DNA from 2 places in the Kitasatospora sp. NRRL B-11411 genome. Region 2 is predicted to be linked to the other one. Evidence: riboswitches for the same ligand, from Rfam matches in the RefSeq annotation. Region 2 holds a riboswitch; the other holds the start of a gene.

Region 1 (3,331 bases), on a different contig from region 2:
ATAGGCGGTTGGGGCTGCAATGCTGTCCGTACTACCGCCAGCGGTCCATCCTACCGGTACCACGAAAGCGACTGTGCCCGGCACCTGGGTGCGGACGGGAGCGGGGACGGCGGCGCCGGGCCGCAACGACAACAGGGCCCCGCCGCCGACGAGACCCTGCCGCACACGGTCGGGGTGACCGGATTCGAACCGACGGCCTTCCGCTCCCAAAGCGGACGCGCTACCAAACTGCGCCACACCCCGTGGTGCCGAGCAGAAGAGTACACGTCGACCCGCCCCCGACCGGGGCGATATCGGCGAGCCGACAACGGGGAAGGAGTGTGCAATCCACCGACCCGACCAGGTACGCTGGGGCCGTCCTCACCACCGCTGCGGTGGCGGGGCGCTTTCCTGCGGGTGTAGCTCAATGGTAGAGCCCCAGTCTTCCAAACTGGTCACGCGAGTTCGATTCTCGTCACCCGCTCCACGACAAGGCCCCGACCGCGACGCGGTCGGGGCCTTCGCCGTTCCCCGCCCGCGGGCGGCCCCTCCCCTCCGTCCCGGCCCCCCGGACGGCCCGAAGGCCCCGCGCAGCGGAGCGCGGGGCCTTCGGGGGTGTGGTGCCGGGGGTCAGACGTTGACGCCGTGGGCGGCCAGGTAGGCGACCGGGTCGATGTCGGAGCCGTAGTCCGGGGTGGTGCGGATCTCGAAGTGCAGGTGCGGGCCGGTGACGTTGCCGGTGGCGCCGGACAGGCCGATCTGCTGTCCCGCCGTCACGGACTGGCCGGCCGAGACGGAGATCGAGGAGAGGTGCGCGTACTGGGCGTACTTGCCGTCGGCGAGCTTGATGACGACCTGGTTGCCGTAGGCGCCGCCGTTGCCGGCCGAGACCACGGTGCCGTTGGCGACGGCCTTGAGGCTGGTGCCGGTGGAGACCGGGAAGTCGATGCCGGTGTGGTAGCCGCTGGACCAGTTGGAGCCCGCCACCTTGTAACCGGTGGTGACGCTGCCCGGCGCGGGGGCGACGTAGCCGGAGGAGGAGCTCGCGGCGGAGCTGCCGGAGGTGGTGGCGGTCGACGACTTCGCGGCGGACGAGGAGGAGGACGAGGACGCCGACTTCTGGGTCGGGGCCTGGGCCTGGGTCTGCGTCTGCGCCTTGGCCTTCGCGGTGCCGGTGCTGCTCGACTTGGTCGAGGTCTTCGGGGCGGCGGCGGGGGCCGCGGCGTCCGAGGAGGAGGCGGCCGGGGCGGACGAAGTCGCCGCGGCGGCCTGGCCGTTGACGGTCAGCTGCTGGCCCGGGTAGATCAGGTTCGGGTTGCCGCCGATGACCGAGCGGTTGTCCTGGTAGAGCTTCTCCCAGCCGCCGTCCACGTTCTTCGCGGCGGCGATCTTGGAGAGGGTGTCGCCGGAGGCGACCTTGTAGGTCTCGGCGGCCTGCTGGGCGGCGGAGCCGGTGGTGTCGGCGACGGGGGTGGCGTCGACCGAGACGTTGGCCCACTGGCGGCCGCCGTCGTGCTGGTCGGCGGTGTGCGCGGAGGCGGCGGTGACCGGGAGGCCGACCGCGGCGCCGGCGACGCCGGCGGCGATGGCGATGCGGACGACGGTGGCCAGGCGCGGCTTGCGGTGCTTGCCCTGAGCGGACATGAAGCTGTTCCTCTCCGACGCCTGCGAGGTGAGCTGTCGGGTTCGGGCGAGAGTTGCCCGGCCGCGGTCTCCGCGGCTTCACCCCGAGCCGTCCCCGTGCGTTCCGGGTCCGGCGTACTACCTGTGGTTCCCCCGCTCCTGCCGTGGCGTGGTCTCTGGTCGGCACCGGGCGGCGGCAGGACTAGGCGTTCCGCTCGGCGGCCAGCCCGGCCGATGTCCGGGCTGCGGAGGAAGCAAAACCCACGGTTCGCGGAGCTGGCAAGCGCCGGTAGGCCCCGGTCCCGGGATCGGGAGGGGGCTGACGGTCCGCCAGGTCACGCTCCGCCGACGGCGGGCTGCGGTGCGCGTACGGGATCATGACGATGCGCCCACGAACCACATACGGTGGGCGACTTCGGCCACCGTATGCGCCCGGGCGCTGACCTGGCGTGACGGAGCGGGTGACCCTGGTCACCCGCGGGCAGGACTTCGGTCCGGAACGGGGGTGCCCCCGCCCGTCGGAACGCGCTCCCCCCGGTGCCGGCGGGGCGTCAGCCCGCGATGCCGGCGATGGCCTTGGAGACCGAGTTGAGGAACTGCTGGATCGGACCGGCCATGGTCGACTGGCTGAGCATGAAGCCGAACAGCGCGGCGACGATGGCGTGCCCGCCCTTCATCTGCTTGTTGCGGATGAAGATGGCGACGATGACGCCGAACAGGACAAGGGCGGAGACGGAGAAGGCCACCGGGACTCACTTCCTCGATTCGTGGCGGGGATTCAGGTCGGAACCGCCGACGGCTCCAGGCGGAAACCGGCCCCTGCCCCCCGTGTCCCCACCACTCCATCCGGACTCAGTGTGGTCGCTCGTGCGGACTGCGTAAAGGACTTGCCCCGTCGCCGGGGGCTCCAACCCGGGTGGTGGGACTGATTTCCGCCGACCGTGACGATAGCGGACGGGTTCTGACGGAACGTCGGCGGGAGGCGGTCCGCGGCGGCCCGGGCGGCAAACCGGCAGGCAGGCCGGTCGGCGGCCCACCGGCCGGGCCGGGCACCGGAATTGGCCGAAGATCAACGCCCGGGTTTGACACTCCGTGGGCACTCCGTGCACACCGCTCCCCCGCACCCGGCCGCGCCTCCGCACCGCCGCTTCACCGGCGCCGCTCGACCGCGCCCCCGGCGGGGCTCAGCGGCGCCAGACCAGCAGCACCGCCCGGTCGTCGTTGACGTGCTTGGCCACGCTGTCGATCAGCCGGACCGCGGCCCCGGGGCGGCCGGCCGCCGGGATGGTGGCGACCAGCCGGTCGGCCTCGCCCATCAGCCGGTCCATGCCCTCGCCCAGGTCCCGGCCGGGGACCTCCACCATGCCGTCGGTGCACAGCATCAGCACGTCGCCGGGTCCCAAAGTACCGCGCACGCCCTCGAACTTGGCGCCGTCGTAGACGCCGAGCAGCGGGCCCTCGGCCTCCTTGACCTCCCAGTGGCCCGCTCCGGCCAGGCGGTGCATGCCGGGCAGGTGGCCGGCCGAGAGGAGTTCGTACTCGCCGGTGTCCAGGTCGACCACCAGGTGGACGGCGGTGGCGAAGCCCTCGGCCCAGTCCTGGCGCAGCAGGTAGCCGTTGGCGGCAGGCAGGAAGTCGTGGGCGGGCAGCGAGCCGAGCAGGCCGCCGAAGGCGCCGGAGAGCAGCAGGGCGCGGCTGCCGGCGTCCATGCCCTTGCCGGAGACGTCGG
Region 2 (3,331 bases):
GACGCGGCCCGCGAAGTCGGGGGCCCAGTTGGCGATGGTCTCGGTGCGGACGCCGGAACGCGGGTTCGCGGCCTCGACGTACTTGCCGTCACCGACGTACAGGGCGACGTGGTAGACGCCCGAGTTGGAGCCGTTGCTGGACCAGAACAGCAGGTCGCCCGGCTGCAGGCTGTCCAGCGAGACGCGGGTCGAGTAGTCGGCCTGGTCGGCGGCGACGCGCGGCAGGCTGATGCCGGCCTGGCGGAACGCCGCCTGGGTCAGGCCGGAGCAGTCCCAGCCGCCGTTGCCGGTGCCGCCGTAGACGTACGCCTGGCCGAGCTTGGACAGCGCGAAGTCGATCGCCGCGGCCTTGGAGCCGGTCGCCTTGGTGGCGGCCGTGGCGGTGGTGGTCGTCTTGGCGCTGGTCGAGGCGGTGGCGGTGGTCGCGGTGGACGACTTGGCCGGGGTGCTCGACGACTTGGCGGCGGAGGAGCGGTCGCCCTTCCAGGACGAGCCCTGGTGGGTGCTGGCGGAGGAGGAGGTGGTGGCGGCCGGCGCGGACTGCTGCTGCGCGGTGGCGGCGCCGCCGAGCGAGAGCTGCTGACCCGGGTAGATCATGTCCGGGCCCTCGGTGAGCACCGAGCGGTTGAGGTCGTACAGCTTCTGCCAGCCGCCGTCCACGTGCTGGCTCTGCGCGATGGTGGACAGCCAGTCGCCCGCCACGACGGTGTAGGTGCCGGCCGACTGGTCGGCGGTGGCGGCCGGGGCGCTCTGCTCGGCCTGCGGCTGGGCCTGCGACTTGCCCTGCGACCAGCCGTTCTGCGACCAGCCGTTCTGGGACTTGCCCTTGCTGCCGGACTGCGACTGCGACTGCGCGGGCGCCTGGGTCTGCGACTGCGACGGCGCGGCGGTGGCGGACGAGGCGGAGCCGGAGGTGTCGACCTGGGGGGCGGCACCGCCCTTGGTCAGGCCGGCCTGGATCGAGCACACCGGCCAGGCGCCGGGGCCCTGCGAGGCCAGGACCTTCTCGGCGACCGAGATCTGCTGGTCCTTGGTGGCGAGGTCGGCGCGCGAGGCGTACGCGGTGCCGCCGAACTCGGCCCAGGTGGAGGCGGTGAACTGCAGACCGCCGTAGAAGCCGTTGCCGGTGTTGATCGCCCAGTCGCCGCTGGACTCGCACTGCGCGACCTTGTCCCAGGTGGAGACGGTCGCCGCGGAGGCGACGCCACCGGTCAGGCAGGGGATCGACAGCCCGATGCCGACGACACCGGTGGTGGCGATCAGGCGGCGGGCGCGCTTGGAGCTGATGGGCAGCATGAAGAAGCGTTCCTCTCCCACGCCTGCGAGGTGAGCTGTCGGATTCGGGCTGGAGTTGCCCGGCCGCGCGCACCGCGTGGTGCGCCCGGCTTCACCCCTAGCCCCGTGCGGTCCTTCGACCGCCCGGGGCGACTTACCTGGTTCCCCCGCCCCTGCCGTGGTGCGTTGTGCATGAGCCGACCCGCCCGGCGGCAGGACTCGGCGTTCCGGGCGAACTGGGTCCGTGTGTCCACGAACGTGGGCAGGAGATTAAGCGGAATTAAGGAGAATCCGCAAATGCCCGTGACCGGCATCACAGTGGCCGGAATGGGTGATCAAGGGATATTCGGCGAACTCCGCGAGCGGCGGCGAATTCTGGCGGGACGTCAGGCGATAGGTGATCTTGTGCCCGTTTTGCTGCACTATGCTGAGTTATGCGGGATTATTCACGTTTGGTCACCCGGTGGGCGGGTCATTTGTCGCCGTATGGGCGTTCTGTCCTTGACCGGAAGCGCCCCGCCGCACCCCCCTGACGGTACGTCAGAATGCTGAAGCGAAACCGAATCCGCCGCTTTCCGGCGCCCGCGCTGCCTATGCTGCCCCCGACGGCTCAGGGCGGCGGAACCCGGAAGGGCGGCCACGGTGGAACAGCGGCAGGACGAGGAACGGCAACCGCCGCCGGTACGGCACCGGCGCCCGCCGGTCGGGCGGCGCCGGATGCTGACCTGGCTGGCGGCCGGGACGGCGGCGGCGCTCGGCGGGGGAGTGGTCCTGCGGCAGTCGCTGGCCGGGGCCGACGAACCGGCGGGAGCCGCCGCCGCGCGGACCGGCACCGCCACCCCGGCCGGCCACCCGCACGGCACCGGCGCCCCACCACCCGCCGCCGGCAGCCCGCAGCCCTCCGCCCGGCCCCCGGTGCTGGACACCGGCGGCCGCAAGTGGTCCGACGCCAAGGGCTGGGGCGGGAAACCGCCGGGCCCCGGCAGCGCGGTGCGGATCACCGACCGGGTGGTGCTGGACGCCGACGCCGAGGTCGGCTCGCTGCTGGTGGAGCCCGGCGGCTCGCTGGTGTTCGCCGCCGACCGGACGCTGACCCTGGCCAGCGCGGGCAACGTCGAGGTCCGCGGCGTCCTGGCCCTGGCCCCCGACGCCGCGCACACCCACACCCTGCGCTTCCCGCACGTCGACGAACACCGGTTCGCGGGCGGCGGGATGACCGTCGTCGACAGCGACACCGGCCTGTGGGTCACCGGCCAGGGCTACCTGCGCCTGGACGGCGCGCCCCGCACCGCCTGGGTCCGGGCCGCCGCCGACCTGGGGCCCGGCGACACCGCGCTGAAGCTGGCCGCCGCCCCCGACGGCTGGCAGCCCGGCGACGAACTGGCCGTCACCCCGACCGCGCCGCCCGACACCGCGGACTTCTCCACCGCCTACGACCTGGTGACGGTCGCCCGGGTCGACGGCGCCACCGTCACCCTGACCGGCCCGCTGCGGCACGCCCACCCGCGGGTGGCCACCGGTGGCGGCGCGACCTTCGGCGCCGAGGTGCTCAACCTCAGCCGCAACGTCCGGATCGAGGGCACCGAGCAGGGCCGGGCCCACGTCCACCTCACCTCCAGCCGCCCGCCCGACGTCCGGCACGCCGCCCTGCGCTGGCTCGGCCCGCGCGCCGACGGCAAGGACAGCTGGGACGGCAAGCCCGTCACCGAACCCGTGCTCGGCCGGTACGGGCTGCACTTCCACATGCTGCTGGACACCTCGCGCGGCACCGTGGTCGAGGGCGTCGTGGTCCGCGACACCGGCAGCCACGCCTTCGTGCCGCACGCCAGCCACGGCATCACCTTCCGCGGCTGCATCTCCCACGACACCTGGGAGGACGCGTACTGGTGGGACGGCCCGATCGACACCCGCACCCCGCAGGGCCCCTCGAACGACATCGCCTACGACGGCTGCGTCGCCTCCCGCACCGCCTTCGAGCCCAACCCGCGCGCCTACCGGCTCACCGGCTTCAGCCTCGGCGCCGGGACGGGCTCCTCGGCCCGGGACTGCGTGGCCG

Evidence for each region. A riboswitch is a leader RNA that binds a small molecule or an ion and turns the genes downstream of it on or off. The one in region 2 is predicted to bind cyclic di-AMP.
Region 1: linked by a shared signal. The riboswitch ahead of IH44_RS0105495 (LysM peptidoglycan-binding domain-containing M23 family metallopeptidase) and the one ahead of IH44_RS49485 (transglycosylase family protein) in region 2 are both predicted to bind cyclic di-AMP.

Annotation. Positions count from the first base shown of each region.
Region 1 covers NZ_JOGH01000007.1:72,265-75,595, forward strand. Annotated here, with positions in the region: tRNA gene IH44_RS0105485 (tRNA-Pro) at 170-243, opposite strand; tRNA gene IH44_RS0105490 (tRNA-Gly) at 393-466, shown strand; gene IH44_RS0105495 (LysM peptidoglycan-binding domain-containing M23 family metallopeptidase) at 610-1,623, opposite strand; cyclic di-AMP (ydaO/yuaA leader) riboswitch at 1,629-1,748, opposite strand; gene IH44_RS0105500 (hypothetical protein) at 2,154-2,348, opposite strand; gene IH44_RS0105505 (PP2C family protein-serine/threonine phosphatase) at 2,787-3,331, opposite strand, start outside.
Region 2 covers NZ_JOGH01000071.1:18,150-21,480, forward strand. Annotated here, with positions in the region: gene IH44_RS49485 (transglycosylase family protein) at 1-1,296, opposite strand, end outside; cyclic di-AMP (ydaO/yuaA leader) riboswitch at 1,302-1,471, opposite strand; gene IH44_RS0126285 (hypothetical protein) at 1,918-3,331, shown strand, end outside.